DNA from 2 places in the Fusobacterium ulcerans genome. Region 2 is predicted to be linked to the other one. Evidence: riboswitches for the same ligand, from Rfam matches in the RefSeq annotation. Region 2 holds a riboswitch; the other holds the start of a gene.
What was found. Region 2 has a riboswitch for S-adenosylmethionine ahead of metF (methylenetetrahydrofolate reductase [NAD(P)H]). Riboswitches for the same ligand answer to the same signal wherever they lie in the genome.

Region 1 (7,989 bases), 740 kb from region 2:
TTACAAGCAAAGTATAGCATATTAAAATTTTTAAAATAAAAATTTTCATTTTTTGAAAATTTTATTTGTTTTTTCATTCAAAATTTAGTTTTTTACACATTTTTAAGAAATAAAAAAATACCTCCCTAACATAAGGTATTTCTTATATTAGAAAGGTATTTATATTTTTGTTAGAATACTGGTACAAATCCGCCTTTAAAAGTTTCATTGATATAGTTTCTTACTTTATCACTTTGGAAATGTTTTACAAAAGTTTTTATATCTTCTCTGTTTTCATCTCCTGCCCTTACAGCTATGATATTGATATATGGTGAGTCTTTATCTTCAAGAAGTATGCTGTCTCTAGTAGGATAGAATCCTGCATTAAGAGCATATCCTCCATTGATAATAGCTGCATCTACATCATCTATTACTCTAGGAAGCTGAGCTGCTTCTAATTGTTTAAATTTTAGCTTCTTTGGATTTTCTACAATATCAAATGCTGTAGCATGAAGATCTGTAGGGTCTTTAAGTTTTATCAGCCCTATTCTATGAAAAAGAAGAAGTGCTCTTCCACTGTTTGTAGGGTCATTAGGTATAGCTATTGTAGCTTTATCAGGAAGTTCCTCTATTGTTTTGTATTTTTTAGAGTAAAGTCCTAATGGAGCTATATATGTTGCCCCTGCTGAAACAAGATCAAGATTTCTATCTTTTTTAAACTGCTCTAAATATGGAAGATGCTGGAAAGAGTTCAGATCAATATCTCCTTCTGCAAGAGCTATATTAGGAGTTACATAGTCATTCATTTCAACTATTTGAAGTTCTATTCCCTCAGCTTTCAGATCATCTTTTATAAGTTCCATAATCTCTGCTCCTGGATAAGAAGTTGTCCCTATCTTCAAAGTTTTCCCAAAACATATTGTCGTTAACAGTATAAACAGTATAAATATTTTTTTCATCTTTTCAGCTCCCCTTATTATTTATGTATTTTCATTAGAATGTAGGTACTACTCCACCTTTATAGTTATTTAAAATATAGTCGCTTACTTTTTTACTTTGAAGTGCTTTTATAAGTTTTACTATATCTTCCTTATTTTCATCTCCAGCTTTTACAGCTATAATATTTGCATATGGAGATTCTTTCCCCTCTAATAGAAGAGAATCTTCTACTGGTGAGAATCCAGCTTCTAGTGCATAGTTTCCATTGATAACTGCTGCATCTACATCTGGCAGAACTCTTGGAAGCTGTGCTGCTTCAATTGGTTTAAATTTTAATTTTTTAGGATTCTTAACTATATCAAACTCTGTAACATATAGATTTGTTGGGTCATTTAAAGTTATTATTCCATTGTTATGTAAAAGAATAAGAGCTCTTCCTCCATTTGATGGGTCACTTGGTATAGCTATTGTTGCTTTATCAGGCAGCTGTCCTATTTCTTTATATTTTTTTGAGAAAACTCCAAGAGGTTCAACATGAATCTTAGCTGCTGATACAAGTTTTAATCCTCTTTCTGTTACAAATTTTTCAAGATATGGATAATGCTGAAAGAAGTTTGCATCTATTTCTCCTTCTGCCAGTGCTAAGTTAGGAGTTACATAATCTGTAAATTCAATAATTTTAAGATCTACTCCTTCTGCTTTCAAATCATCTTTTACAAGATTTAAAAGTTCTGCATGAGGGACAGGTGTTGCTCCGACTTTCAATTCCCCTGCGAATATTGTTGTTCCTACCAATACAAATGCTGCTGCTAATAATGTTTTTAATGATCTTTTCATAAATATTCACTCCCTTTATAATTTAATTTTTTTATCTGTTCTTTTTTGCTCTATATACAAGATAGTTTCCTAATGATTGTAGTACCTGTACCAGAAGAATTATAACGATTACTGAGTATATCATTATATCTGTCTTGAATCTCTGATATCCGAATCTTATAGCCAGATCTCCAAGTCCTCCAGCACCGATAGTTCCTGCCATTGCTGAGAATCCTATCAAGCTTATTACTGTAACTGTTATTCCATGTATGATATGAGGCATAGTTTCAGGAATCATCACTTTCCATATTATTGTAGAATTACTTGCTCCCATACTTGAGCTTGCCTCAATAAGCCCTCTGTCAACTTCATTCAATGCTCCCTCTATCATTCTTGCAACAAATGGTGCTGCTGATATTGATAATGGAACTATTGCTGCTGTACTTCCTATTGTTGTCCCTACTATTATCCTTGAAAGAGGAAACAGACAAATCATTAAAATGATAAAAGGAAATGACCTCAAAGTGTTGATTATAATTTCAAGAACTTTATTTAATTTAGGTTTTTCTAAAATATTTCCCTCTTTAGTAATTACTAAAAGTATTCCTATTGGGAATCCCATGAGCAATGAGAAGAATGTTGAGAAAAATACCATGTACAATGTTTCCAATGTCGAATCTAAAATCATACTAAATACCATTATAAATCACCTCTACTATAACTCCTGATTCATTGAACCATTCTATTGCTTCCTGCTGCTGCTCCATATCTCCTGACAATTCAATAAACAGATGTCCTACTTTCATTGTAGAAAGATGATCTATCGATCCTCCAATTATACTGAAATCTATATCAAATTTTCTCAGTGCCTGTGATATTATTGGTTCTTCTGCTATAGTTCCTAAGAATTTAAGTTTTACTATATACTTTCCTTTTGTTTTCATTATCTCTACTCCTCTTTCTTCTGTGCTTGGAAGATAAGAGATAAGCTCTTTTGTTATTTCTGCCTGAGGGTTTGAAAAGATATGGTGTACTCCCCCTGTTTCGACTATTTCTCCGTCAGACATTACTGCTACTCTGTTACAGATATCTCTGATAACTTCCATCTGGTGAGTTATCATAACTACTGTAAGTCCAAATTTATGCTGGATATTTTTTATAAGTTCCAATATAGAGTTTGTAGTTTTAGGGTCAAGAGCTGATGTAGCCTCATCTGATAAAAGTATATCAGGGTTATTAGCTAAGGCTCTTGCTATTGCCACCCTTTGTTTCTGTCCTCCACTCAACTGACTAGGGTATGAATCTATTTTATCTGAAAGTTCTACTACTTCCAGAAGCTCCCTTACCCTGTCTTTCATTTTCGCTTTATCCCAGCCAGCTATCTCCAGTGCAAATGCCACATTTTCTCCAACTGTTCTTGATGCTAAAAGATTAAAATGCTGGAATATCATTCCTATTTTTTTTCTTCTCTCTAAGAGTTCATCTTTAGAAAGTTTTGTTATATCTACTCCATCTATTACTATACTTCCACTCGTAGGTTCCTCTAATCTGTTTAAAAGTCTGATGAGGGAAGATTTACCTGCTCCGCTTAGACCTATTATCCCAAATATATCCCCTTTTTTTACTTCAAGGCTGACATCTTTTACTGCATGAAAGCCATTAGAGTATACTTTGTTGATTTTTTCTATTTTGATCATTCCTGTGCTCCTCCATATCTATATTTGAGTAAAAAAAAATCTCTACTGCCATCAAGGAATAGAGATAAATTACACTAATTTTATTAGTCTATCCATCTGTCTGGAATTAGCACCACACCATAACGGCAGGTTGCTGAAACATCACAGGGCCAGTCCCTCAGTCTCTCTTGATGGTTGATTCATTTGTTAGGAGTATATTATAACTTTTTTCAATTTATGTCAATACATTTTTTAAAATTTTTATAGACTGGAAAAAAAATTTCATATACAATACTATATAAAGCTAAATAAACTGGAGGAAGTTATGACTTTTAAATATTTTAATATTATAAAAAATGATGTAATAACCATAACAGGAGCAGGTGGAAAAACTTCTCTTCTATTTTTTCTTGCAGAAAAACTTTCTGAATATGGAAAAGTTCTTGTAACTACCACTACAAAAATTTACTGCCCCTTTGAAGAAAAATATGAATCACTTATTATTGGGAATAATATATCTACTGGAAAAAACAAAAATATAACTGTGGCTGGGAGCAGAATAGAAGATGATAAACTTCACTCTCTGCCTTATGGCGAGATAAATAATATGAGAAAAAATTATGATTTTGTTTTAATAGAGGGAGATGGAGCAAAGGAAAAATTATTAAAAGAATGGAATGATTATGAGCCTTGTATTCCTGAATTTTCTACAAAAATAATTGGAGTAATCAATATGGATATACTTGATTTAAATATTTCCGAAGAAAATATTCATAGATTTAAGCTTCTAAAAGAAAAATTTCCAAAGGATATAAATAAAAAAATAACTTCTGATTTTTTACAAAGATATATTTTATCAGCTGATTATTTTAAAAATTCCAGTAAAGATTCAGAAAAATATCTTTTTTTTAATGGAATTGATGGAGAAAATTATCTCTCTAAATTCCAAGCAGCTATAAAAACAGCATATAAATTATCTGAAAATAGTTTTCTGCCAAAAATATTTATAGGAAGTCTTAAAGAAAAAATGATTTATCCTTTTAAAAAATTAGATGCTGTTGTTATGGCTTCTGGTTTTTCTAAAAGAATGGGAAAAAATAAACTGTCTCTCTCATACAAAGGGAGAACTCTTTTAGAAGCAACCTTAGAGAAAATTTCTCATATCCCTTTTAATGAGGTTATTATCTGCGGAAGAGAGGAATGGGTTGAAGATCTTGCTGATAAATATAATTTTAAATATTGCTATAACTCTTTTGCTGATCTTGGGCAGAGTGAAAGTATAAAGCTTGGTACAGAAAATTCTTTTGGAGAGGGGATAGCCTTTTTCCCTGGAGATCAGCCTCTGCTGACTGAGGATACAATTTTAAATCTCTATTATGAATTTCAGAAAACTAATCTTATAACTATCCCAACAGTTGAAGAAGATAGATTTTCCCCTGTATTTTTTCCAGAAGATAAAAAAGCTGAACTATTGAAATTGGAAGGAGACACTGGAGGGAAAACTATTATTAAAAAGACTCCAGTTATCAATCTTGTTAAGTTTTCTTCAAAAGAGGAGTTTAAAGATATTGATACCATCGAAGATTATATGTATATACTTAATAATAAAAAATAATCTAACCTTTTCTTTTATATCTTACTGATTAATCAGTGGTCAAAAGCTAGATTATATTTTGGAAATCAGAAAAATTTTTGTAATTAATAAAGCAGGTAAAATGTAGTTTGAACAAAGCAAATTTCCAGTAATTAAGCAGTTGATTTTTAACTGCTTAATTACTGAGATGAAACAGGGGAGCTTTTATTTAAATATATTATATTTTTTCATTGCCTCTTCCAGCCCTAATTCAATGACGCTATCCCAAAATTCTCCTCTAGTTTCAGGATAAGATATTGGGTAGCTCAATCTCTGCTGATGTTTCACAGATTCTGAACTTTTCCTTTTCTCCATTTCCATATCATTTTTCATTTTATTAAGAATCTCTTCTCCTTTTTCATTGTTGACAATAACTAATGAAAGTCCTCTCTTATCATATTTTTCTGGAGCAAATTCCTCTATTCCAAAATAATCTGCTATTGTTATATCAGAAACTCTAAGAGTGTCAGTAAATCTACATGCTGAACAAGATGGACGGCTTATTGAAAGCAGCCCAAAGAACATTTTATAAAATCTCTCATCTCCTTGGACTTCATTCATTGCAGTTGTAGAAAAATGAAAAGATTTGTTGCTGTTGGTTCTGTTCCAGTCTAATTTTTTAGTTCTAAAATGAACTTCATCAATAGTCCCCCCATTTTCTTTTTCCAGTACTTTTTTCAGTTCTTCCCAAATAAAAGGACTTGTGACACTGTGACATATAAGGTCGCAAATATATAGATTTTCTCTCAATGGTGTATTTCCTATAAAAGCTTTAAGTCCTGCACATTGACATGGAGTTCCAGAAAATAAGACTTTTCTTCCTTCTGCCAATTTCTCTTTTATTTTAGGAAAAATATCACCTAATCTACTCTGTACATACTTGGAAAATCTAAATCTATCTCTTCCTTCTTTTGTTTCTGCCATTTCATGTACTACACAAAAGTTATCATCAAAATCAACTCCACATATTATTCCACCCTCTTTTAAGAAAACATCTGAAATAGCTGTAAATGCTCCTCCAGAGGTAGAATTTTTAAGTGTATCCTCACTTTTGTGCTTTGATAGATAAAAATCTCCTTCTATTTTATTTTTTAGAGATTTTTCATTTATAACAGGGCAGACTTTTTTACATAATTGACAATCTATACACAGTGACTGATCAATTTTAGGATATAGAAATCCCTCTCTGTCAGGTTCCATTTTTATCGCTTCTTTAGGACAGATATTATAACAAGCAGTGCACCCACAGCAATCTTCTTTTTTCTCAAATATGTACTCCATTTAATTCCCTCCTTCTGTTTCTGTATCTCATATATAAATATCCTTCATATGACGCCATAAATATCCAGCCTATTCCCATTCCAACAGCTACTCCTGATATTCCCATATATTTTGTAAGCATGTATGACAAGACTACTCTAATAGGAATTTGAATAAATGTTGCTATAAGAGTCACATCCATTCTTCCGAATCCCCTGAAAAAACCTTGCAGAGTATTGCATAAAGCTGTAAGTATATAGAAGAATGCTATTGTTTTTAAATATGTTCTTCCTAAAAATATAGCTTCTGTTTCTGATGATTCAATAAATATTTTCATTATTGAACCTGAAAAAATAAATATAAGTATTGCAGTTGCAACGCAATAAAGCAATGACATTGTTAAGGCACTTTTAAACCCTTTAAATATTCTTTCATCTTTTCCAGCTCCTCTATTTTGAGAAATAAAAGTAGTAAGAGCTGCTCCCATACTGTCTCCTGGTGTAAGTATAAACCCATCTATTCTGCTTCCAGAATTAAAAGCAGCTATTGAATCGATTCCCAAAGGATTTACTGCTCCCTGTACAAATACAGCTCCTGTAAAAATTATAGTCTGTTGAACTGCATAAGACAAGCTATATGACATAGTTTTTTTCAATAAAGTCAGATCTATCGCAAACTCTTTTAAAGTTAATCTAAGAACAGGCATTCTGAAATAAATATTTAAAAGGGAAATAACAACAGCTGCTATTTGAGATATTACAGTTGCATAAGCTGCACCCTTTACTCCCATTCCTAAATTTTTTATAAAATATATATCTAACTCAATATTTAAAACAACTGCTATTACAAGTATTCCCAATGGCGTCTTTGAATCTCCAACTGCCCTCATCTCAGCAGACAATATATTGTAGAGAAAGGAAAATATCAACCCTATTATTATTATTCTCAAATATCCCTCTGCCATTTCCATTATTTCTATGGGGGTATTCATTAAAATAAGTATATATTTTACGCTGAATAATGCCACAGCAGAAAGTAAAAAAATAAAAACTGCTCCTGCTTTTATTGTTGTAGCTATCTCTTTTTTTAATTTTTCTATATCTTCAGCACCATAAAATTCAGCCATAAGTATAGCAGATCCCAATGAAAACCCAACAACAAAAAATATCAGTATATTCATTATAGGGCCAGCTGTTCCTACTGCGGCTAAGGCTTCTTTTCCACTAAATCTTCCTACTATTACTGCATCAGCAGTATTGTACATCTGCTGAAAAATATTTCCCAGAAATATAGGAATTGTGAAGAAAAAAATATTTTTTGTTACATTTCCCTCTGTCATTTTTTTCATAATTTATCCTTCGTTAGATTTTATATAATCATTATTAATTTTATTTTGGTTTTTCAAAATCATTTTAACACCATAAGATTTCTTTGTCAATAAAATTATCATTGACATTACTCTTTCAGCACTCTAAAATATTGTTATAATAATTCTAACAGGAGTAATCTTATGAAAACTACTATTGAAAATTCTTCATACAAATCTGATCTTACCAATAAAGATAAAATAATATTAGATTATATACTTCGTAATAAGAAAACAGCCTGTTTTCTTACCTCTAACGAAATAGCTGAACTTCTTAATGTCAGCCCTTCATCTGTTGTGAGATTATCAAAAAAAATTGG
Region 2 (7,989 bases):
TGGGCTCTATTTTTTTCCTGACTGTTTTCATCTGAAACTTTTATATTTTCTGGTCTTATTCCAAACCAGATTTTTTCTCCAATATTATTTTTTGCTTTTTCAGCTTTTTCTTTATCCAAAATTAAATAGGTATCAGTATCCAGCTTTACTAGAACTTCTCCATTTTTTTCCAGAAGTTCTCCTTCAACTATGTTCATAGCTGGTGACCCGATAAACCCTGCTACAAATTTATTTACAGGAAAATTGTATATGTTCATAGGCGTATCTACCTGCATAACTTTTCCCTTATTGAGTACACATATTCTATCTCCCATAGTCATTGCTTCTACCTGATCATGAGTTACATATATCATCATAGTTTCTTTTCCTTCACTGAGAAGTTCCTTATGGAGCTGTGTTATCCTTACTCTCATAGACACTCTTAACTTAGCATCCAGATTAGAAAGAGGTTCATCAAAAAGAAATACTTTAGGCTCTCTTACTATGGCTCTTCCTAAGGCCACTCTCTGCTTCTGTCCACCTGACATCTCTTTAGGCTTTCTATCTAAAATATCGCTTATTTCCAATCTTTCAGCAGTTTCCCTCACTCTTTTATCTATCTCTTTTTTAGGAAATTTTGCCATTTTCAATCCAAAGGCCATATTTTCATAAGTAGTCATATGAGGATAAAGAGCATAGTTTTGAAATACCATGGCTATACCTCTGTCTTTAGGAGGAAGCTTATTGGCTAGTTTTCCCTCTATCCATAATTCTCCCTCTGTTATTTCCTCCAGTCCAGCTATCATTCTAAGCATAGTTGACTTGGCACAGCCAGAAGGACCTACAAGCACCATAAATTCTCCCGGCTTTATCTCTAAATCTATTCCATGAACAGCCTTAAAGCCGTTTGGATATACTTTTTCAATATTTTTTAAAATAACTCCGCTCATATCTGCTCCTTTTTCTGTATTCTTCAATAAGAATTATACCATATTTTTCCCCTATTGCATAAAGACAAAAGCTCAATCTTATATTTTTCCTCTATTGACAATAATTTTTGAATATGATACAATTCATGAAATAATTAAGTCCATAGAGAGAGATGGAGGGACAGGCCCTTTGATATCTCAGCAACCTGCTTTAAATGTAAGCGTGGTGCTAATTCCTGATAGATGGTTTAGATTCTAGAAATTTTAAGCTTTTTTCATCTATCAGGTGGAAAAAGCTTTTTTTATTGGATTCAAACAGGAGATGAGCAGATGAAAATTTCAGAATTATTTAAAAACAAAAAAACAGTTGTATCCTTTGAAGTATTTCCACCAAACACTATATATTCTTTAGAGGATGTTTATTCTTCCATTGATGAGCTGGCAAAATTACAGCCTGACTTCATGAGCGTCACATATGGAGCTGGGGGAGCAACTAGAGGAAGAACAGTAGAGATTGCATCAAAGATTAAGAATGATAATAAAATAGAAGCTCTGGCACACCTCACTTGTCTTGGAGCTAAGGCAAATGAAATTGATGATATATTAGAACAGTTAAGAAAAAATAATATAGAAAATATTCTTGCTTTGAGGGGAGACAAGCCTAAAGATGGACTTCCTGTTGAAGAGGGGGATTTTAAATATGCACAGGATCTTATTTCTTATGTAAAGGGAAGAAAGGATTTTTCAATAGGAGGGGCATATTATCCTGAGGGGCATCAGGAGACAAATGATCTTCTGGATCTCTTTAACTTAAAAACAAAAGTAGATTCTGGAACTGATTTTCTTATCTCTCAAATATTCTTTGATAACGAATCTTTCTATCGTTTCAGAGATAAAGTGGATAAGCTTCAAATAAATGTTCCATTAGTTGCTGGAATAATGCCTGTTGCTAATGCAAAGCAGATCAGAAAAATAACTTCAATGTGTGGATGCAGCATCCCTGAAAAATTTCAAAAAATATTAAACAGATATGAGGATAATCCTAAAGCATTGAAAGAGGCTGGAACTGCATATGCAACAGAGCAGATTATAGATTTAATAACTTCCGACATTGATGGAATACACCTGTATACTATGAATAAAGTAGATACAGCTAAAAAAATAATGGCAAATATAGCACATATAAGAGAAATTTCTGGAGGTAGCAGATAATGATAAATGAACTGAAAAAAAGAGTACTTGTATTAGATGGAGCTACTGGAACAGCTATCCAAAAATATAATCTTACTGATGAAGATTTTCAAGGTAAAAAAGGCTGCAATGAAATCCTGAATATAACAAGACCTGATGTAATAAAAGAGATACACACTAAGTATATTGAAGCTGGTGCTGACATTATAGAAACAAACTCATTCAACTGCAACAGAATATCTCTGAAAGATTATGAAATAGAAGATATGTCTTACACTCTTTCAAAAAAAGGAGCTGAACTGGCTAGAGAAACAGCAGATAATTTTTATAAAACTTCTGGGAAGAAAATATATGTTGCTGGTTCTATTGGTCCTACAAGCAAAAGTCTTTCTCTTCCAATGGGAGATGTTCCCTATGAAAGAGAAATTAACTTTGATCAGATGAAAAAAATCTATTCTGAGCAGATAGAAGGGGTCATAGATGGCGGTGTAGATTGCCTCTTGATAGAGACTATATTTGATGGACTAAGTGCCAAGGCTGCCCTTGTAGCTGCCGAGGAACTTTTTGAAAAAAAGAATATACAGCTTCCAATTATGATATCTGCAACTGTAAACAGACAGGGAAAAATTTTCTCAGGACAGAGCATAGAATCTTTAATTACAGCTTTGGACAGACCTTCAATTATTTCCTTTGGTCTTAACTGTTCTTTTGGAGCAAGGGATCTTATTCCAATGATAAAAAGAATAGCTTCTTTTACAGATAAATATATTTCTCTCTATCCTAATGCTGGACTTCCTAATGAAGAGGGAGAATATGAGGAGACTCCTGAGATAACTGCTGGATATTTAAAAGAATTAGTAGATGAAAAAAAGGTAAATATTCTTGGTGGATGCTGTGGAACACATTTTTCGCACATAAAAGCAATAGCTGATTTAGTAAAAGACAAAGAACCTAGACTTCCAGTTTCGAAAGAAAATAGATATTTTCTCTCTGGAAATGAAATATATGATTTCAGCAATAAATTCACAATAGTTGGAGAAAGAAATAATGTAGCTGGTTCTAAAATTTTCAAAACATTGATTGAAGAAAAAAACTATATAAAAGCTTTAGAAATAGCTCGTTCACAAATAGAAAAAGGAGCTGCTGTACTGGATATCAACCTTGATGACGGGCTGTTGATACCTCATGAGGAAATGGAAAGATTTTTAAGAATAATTCAAAATGATCCCATAGTCTCAAAAATTTCTATAATGATAGATTCATCAGACTTTTTCACTATTGAAACTGCCTTAAAAAACATAGCTGGAAAATCAATAGTAAATTCCATCTCTCTAAAAGAGGGAGAAGAAGCTTTCAGAAAAAAAGCCAGAATAATAAAAAAATATGGTGCTGCTATGGTTGTTATGGCTTTTGATGAAAATGGGCAGGGAGTCTCTTATGAAAGAAAGGTAGAAATCTGCAATCGTTCATATAAAATATTGGCTGAAGAAGGAGTTCCCAGCTCAGATATAGCTTTTGATCCAAATATACTGACTATAGGTACTGGAAGTGAAGATGACAGATATAATGGGCTGAATTTTATAAAAACAGTTCAATGGATAAAAGAAAATCTTCCTCAATGCAGTATCACTGGAGGACTTAGCAATTTATCCTTTGCCTTCAGAGGAAACAATCCTTTGAGAGCAGCTATACACTCTTTGTTTATTGAAAATGCAAAAGAAAAAGGAATGAATTTTGCTATAATGAATCCTGGTGAGAAAGCTCCTCAGCTTACTTCAGAAGAAAAAAATACAATCCTATCCTTAATAAACGGAGAAGAGGATTCTCTTGATTCTATATTGGAACTTGCTGTAAAATTAAAAAATGCCTCTGATCTTCTTAAAAAGAACAGCTCCTCTGCTCCTAAAATAATAAAGAATGATTTTGATTCTTTAAAGGACAGAATAGAAAATGCTCTTATTTACGGAGGCAGTACAACTTTTGATACAGATATAAATACTGCTATGGAAACTATGACACCTTTAGATATTATACAAAATATTCTGATGAAAGGTATGGATAAAATAGGTGTTCTTTTTGAAAAGGGAGAACTATACCTTCCACAGCTTATAAGATCAGCAAGTGTTATGAACAGAGCTGTTGATATTTTGAAACCTCATATGAAAATAGAAGCCAATATAGGAATAAAAGGCAAAGTTCTTATGGCTACTGTAGATGGAGATGTTCATGATATTGGTAAAAATATTGCTGGAACAGTTTTGAAATGCAATGGTTATGAAGTGATAGACTTAGGGGTAATGGTAAGCAAAGAAAAAATACTTGAAGAAGCTGTAAAAAACAATGTGGATATCATTACATTAAGCGGTCTTATCAGTCCTTCATTAAAAGAAATGAAAAAGATTCTTTCTCTTTTAGACATCAGCAAACTTTCTATCCCTGTATTAATTGCAGGAGCAGCTACTTCTAAATTGCATACTGCTGTAAAATTAGAGCCATTTTATCAAGGAAAAACTTTTCATACTACAGATGCTTTAGATACTCTTACAATAATAAATAAGTTGATTTATGGTGACAGAGATTTATTTATAACTGAAAAAACAAAAGAACTCAGAGAGTTATGCAAAGTATATTTGAATAATAAAAAAGACACTTCTAAAATATCAGTATCTCCTAAAGAAGATTTTACTTCAGAAGTTATAGCTCCTAAACAATTAGGAAAACAATATATAGAATTTCCTCTGCAAAAGATTGAAAAATATATTAACTGGAATTTTCTTCTTCATAATATGAAAGTAAAAAATACACCTTTAGAAGAAAATACACTAAATGATGCTAAGTATATTTTAGAAAAAATGAAAGAAAATGATATAAAGGTCAAATGTGCTTTTGGAATTTTCCCTTGCACAAAAGATTCTGATAATTTAACAATAAAAGATAGTGATAAAAATTGGTCTATCTCTTTTATAAGAGGGGAAGTAAAAAATAATGATATTGGAATAAGTGATTTTTTCAATGAAAATGACTTTATAGGGACTTTTATTATTTCAGTAAACAGCTCTCTATTTGATGAAGACAACTATATGAGCATAATGGAAAGCATTCTTCTTACAAGAATTGCTGAAGCTGCTTCTGAATTTATGGAAAATTATTTGAAAGAAGAAAATATCTGGCTGCCTAATATCAGACCTGCTATAGGTTATTCATCTATTCCAGATCATTCTATCAAGAAAACTATTTTCGAAATCACTGAAGGTGAAAGAACAGGAGCATATCTTACTAATAATTTTGCTATGTCTCCACTGAGTACTGTATGTGGTATTTATATTTCCAATCCAAAGAGTTTTTATTTTGATTTGAAATAATTTTAAATACCTGATACAGTATATTTATACTAAGAAAATTAAGGAGGCAATATTATGATAGTTGTATATGCAAAATCTATTGTACCTGAAAAAAATATTGATAAATATTTAGAGATAGCAAAAAAATTAGCAGAGGAAACAAGAAAAGAAAAAGGAAATATTTTTTATGAAATGGTACAGGACAAAAATAACAGAAGTGTTCTTGCTTTTATAGAGAAATGGGAAAATATGGAAGTTTTAGATAAACATATGAAAACTCCACATTTCACTACATTTGTTCCTCAATTAAATGAATTAAGAGAAGGAGAATCTGAACTCGCTATACATGAAGTTCTATTCTAAAAAAAATTGGCAGCCTGTATAAAACAGACTGCCTTTTTATTTATTAATCTCTGCATATTCCTTGTTCTTTTGCTACTTTTTCAACTGCTGCTGCTACTGCATCTGCAACTCTTTTATCAAAAGCATCTGGAATGATGTAATTTTCATTCATTTCTTCATCAGTAATAAGAGAAGCTAATCCTCTTGCTGCTGCAAGTTTCATTTCTTCAGTTATTTTTCTAGATTTTGCTCTTAAAGCCCCTTTGAATAATCCTGGGAATACAAGAACGTTATTTATTTGGTTAGGATAGTCTGATCTTCCAGTTCCTACTATTTTTGCTCCTCCTGCTAAAGCATCTTCTGGCATTATTTCAGGAGTAGGATTTGCCATTGCAAATATTACAGCATCTTTATTCATTGTTTTTACCATTTCAGTAGTAAGAATATTTCCTACAGATACTCCAACAAAAACGTCGGCTCCTTGTACTGCAAATGCTAAATCTCCAGCAAGATCATTAGGGTTAGTTATTTCAGCTAACTCTCTCTTAGAGAAGTCATAAGATTCTTTATCACTTTTTCTAAGGATTCCAGGTTTATCAAGAACTAATATTTCTTTTGCTCCTAAATCTCTTATAAGTTTAGTTATAGAACTTCCTGCTGCCCCTGCTCCATTTACTACAACTTTAGCATCAGAGAATTTTTTACCTACAACTTTGAAAGCATTGATAAGTCCAGCAGCAACTACTATTGCAGTTCCGTGTTGGTCATCATGGAATACAGGAATATCTAATTCTTTCTTTAATCTAGTTTCTATTTCTATACATCTTGGTGCTGATATATCTTCTAAGTTTACTCCTCCAAGTCCTGGAGCTAGTAATTTTACTGTTCTGATAATTTCTTCTGGATCTTTAGTATCTAAACAAATAGGAATTGCATCTACCCCTGCAAATTCTTTGAATAGTACACATTTACCTTCCATTACTGGAAGAGCTGCTTCTGGACCGATATCTCCAAGTCCTAATACTGCTGTTCCATCAGTAATAACTGCAACCATGTTTCCTTTTGCTGTATATTTATATACATCCTCTTTGTTAGCTGCTATTTTTCTGCAAGGTTCTGCAACACCTGGTGAATAAGCAAGACTCAAATCATCTTTATTAGCTACTTTCACTTTTGAAACTATTGATATCTTTCCTTTATTTTTTTCATGCATTTCTAGTGCTCTTTCGAATACTGTTGACATAATATCTCCCTCCGTTTATTATAAAATATTTTTTGAAAATTTATTTTCATTTATTGTGACAGTGCAAACTATATTCAAATAATATATATTTGCCTTTAAAGCTTTATATGATGTATTATATCCCCTTTTTGTACAAAAGTAAAGTATTTTCTTTTTTTCTTGTCTTATTTACGTATTTAATATCTAATATTGATATAATAAACTTAAACTAGTACATATATTTTCTGAAAATAAATTTTTAAAATATTTTTTTCATCCGTGTACAATATATATTGTTTATTATCTATTTTTCCAACAAAAATTTAGGTGATTGAAAAATTTTTTTTACTTTTCAACCACCTCCATTTAAAGCAATGTTCTTATTTTAGTATTCCCAATTTCTTTAATTTCTCTTCATTTTCCTCTACAAATTCTTCAGTAATAGCATAAGCTACAGTTTTAGTAACTACTATTGCTGTTCCATCAAAAGATATTTCCACTTTCCTATCTTTTTCCAAAAATTCTTCTCCTCTTTCTACAGCTTTAGCTAAATTCTCTGCGTCTATTCTTTCTTTTAATATGCCTCTCATAAAAATACCTCCTTCATTAGGTTTTCTTCTTCTTATATATTATACAAGATCAATTTTCCTTTCCTTTTTTTCAAATGAAAAAGAGGATGCAGTTCACATCCTCTGTTTTATCTATACAAATAATGAATACAAGAAGTTTGCTGCCATTCCAGCTGCCAATCCTCCAATAGTATGACTGAATATTGCTTTTCCAGTTAATTCTCTATATTTCAAACTGTCCATCATAGCTACATGAGTGCTTAAGTATCCGCTCCAGCACATTCCCATACTTGTAAAAACCGCTATCTCTCTTGGCCCTATTACGCCCTCTTTTATAAATTGAGGTACAAGTCCAATAGCAGCTCCCACTGCTCCAAGTGCTGTTATAGGAAAAGCTATTGCCTGTGGACTGGTAA

Region 1: linked by a shared signal. The riboswitch ahead of C4N20_RS04430 (methionine ABC transporter ATP-binding protein) and the one ahead of metF (methylenetetrahydrofolate reductase [NAD(P)H]) in region 2 are both predicted to bind S-adenosylmethionine.

What each region holds. Positions count from the first base shown of each region.
Region 1 covers NZ_CP028105.1:968,881-976,869, forward strand. Annotated here, with positions in the region: gene C4N20_RS04415 (MetQ/NlpA family ABC transporter substrate-binding protein) at 171-938, opposite strand; gene C4N20_RS04420 (MetQ/NlpA family ABC transporter substrate-binding protein) at 973-1,755, opposite strand; gene C4N20_RS04425 (methionine ABC transporter permease) at 1,787-2,434, opposite strand; gene C4N20_RS04430 (methionine ABC transporter ATP-binding protein) at 2,424-3,431, opposite strand; SAM riboswitch class I at 3,521-3,608, opposite strand; gene yqeC (selenium cofactor biosynthesis protein YqeC) at 3,736-5,025, shown strand; gene C4N20_RS04440 (Coenzyme F420 hydrogenase/dehydrogenase, beta subunit C-terminal domain) at 5,209-6,324, opposite strand; gene C4N20_RS04445 (MATE family efflux transporter) at 6,308-7,651, opposite strand; gene C4N20_RS04450 (MurR/RpiR family transcriptional regulator) at 7,814-7,989, shown strand, end outside.
Region 2 covers NZ_CP028105.1:231,685-239,673, forward strand. Annotated here, with positions in the region: gene C4N20_RS01090 (ABC transporter ATP-binding protein) at 1-929, opposite strand, end outside; SAM riboswitch class I at 1,067-1,158, shown strand; gene metF (methylenetetrahydrofolate reductase [NAD(P)H]) at 1,239-2,120, shown strand; gene metH (methionine synthase) at 2,120-5,461, shown strand; gene C4N20_RS01105 (putative quinol monooxygenase) at 5,516-5,803, shown strand; gene C4N20_RS01110 (NAD(P)-dependent malic enzyme) at 5,847-7,025, opposite strand; gene C4N20_RS01115 (hypothetical protein) at 7,385-7,594, opposite strand; gene C4N20_RS01120 (CD0519/CD1768 family membrane protein) at 7,706-7,989, opposite strand, start outside.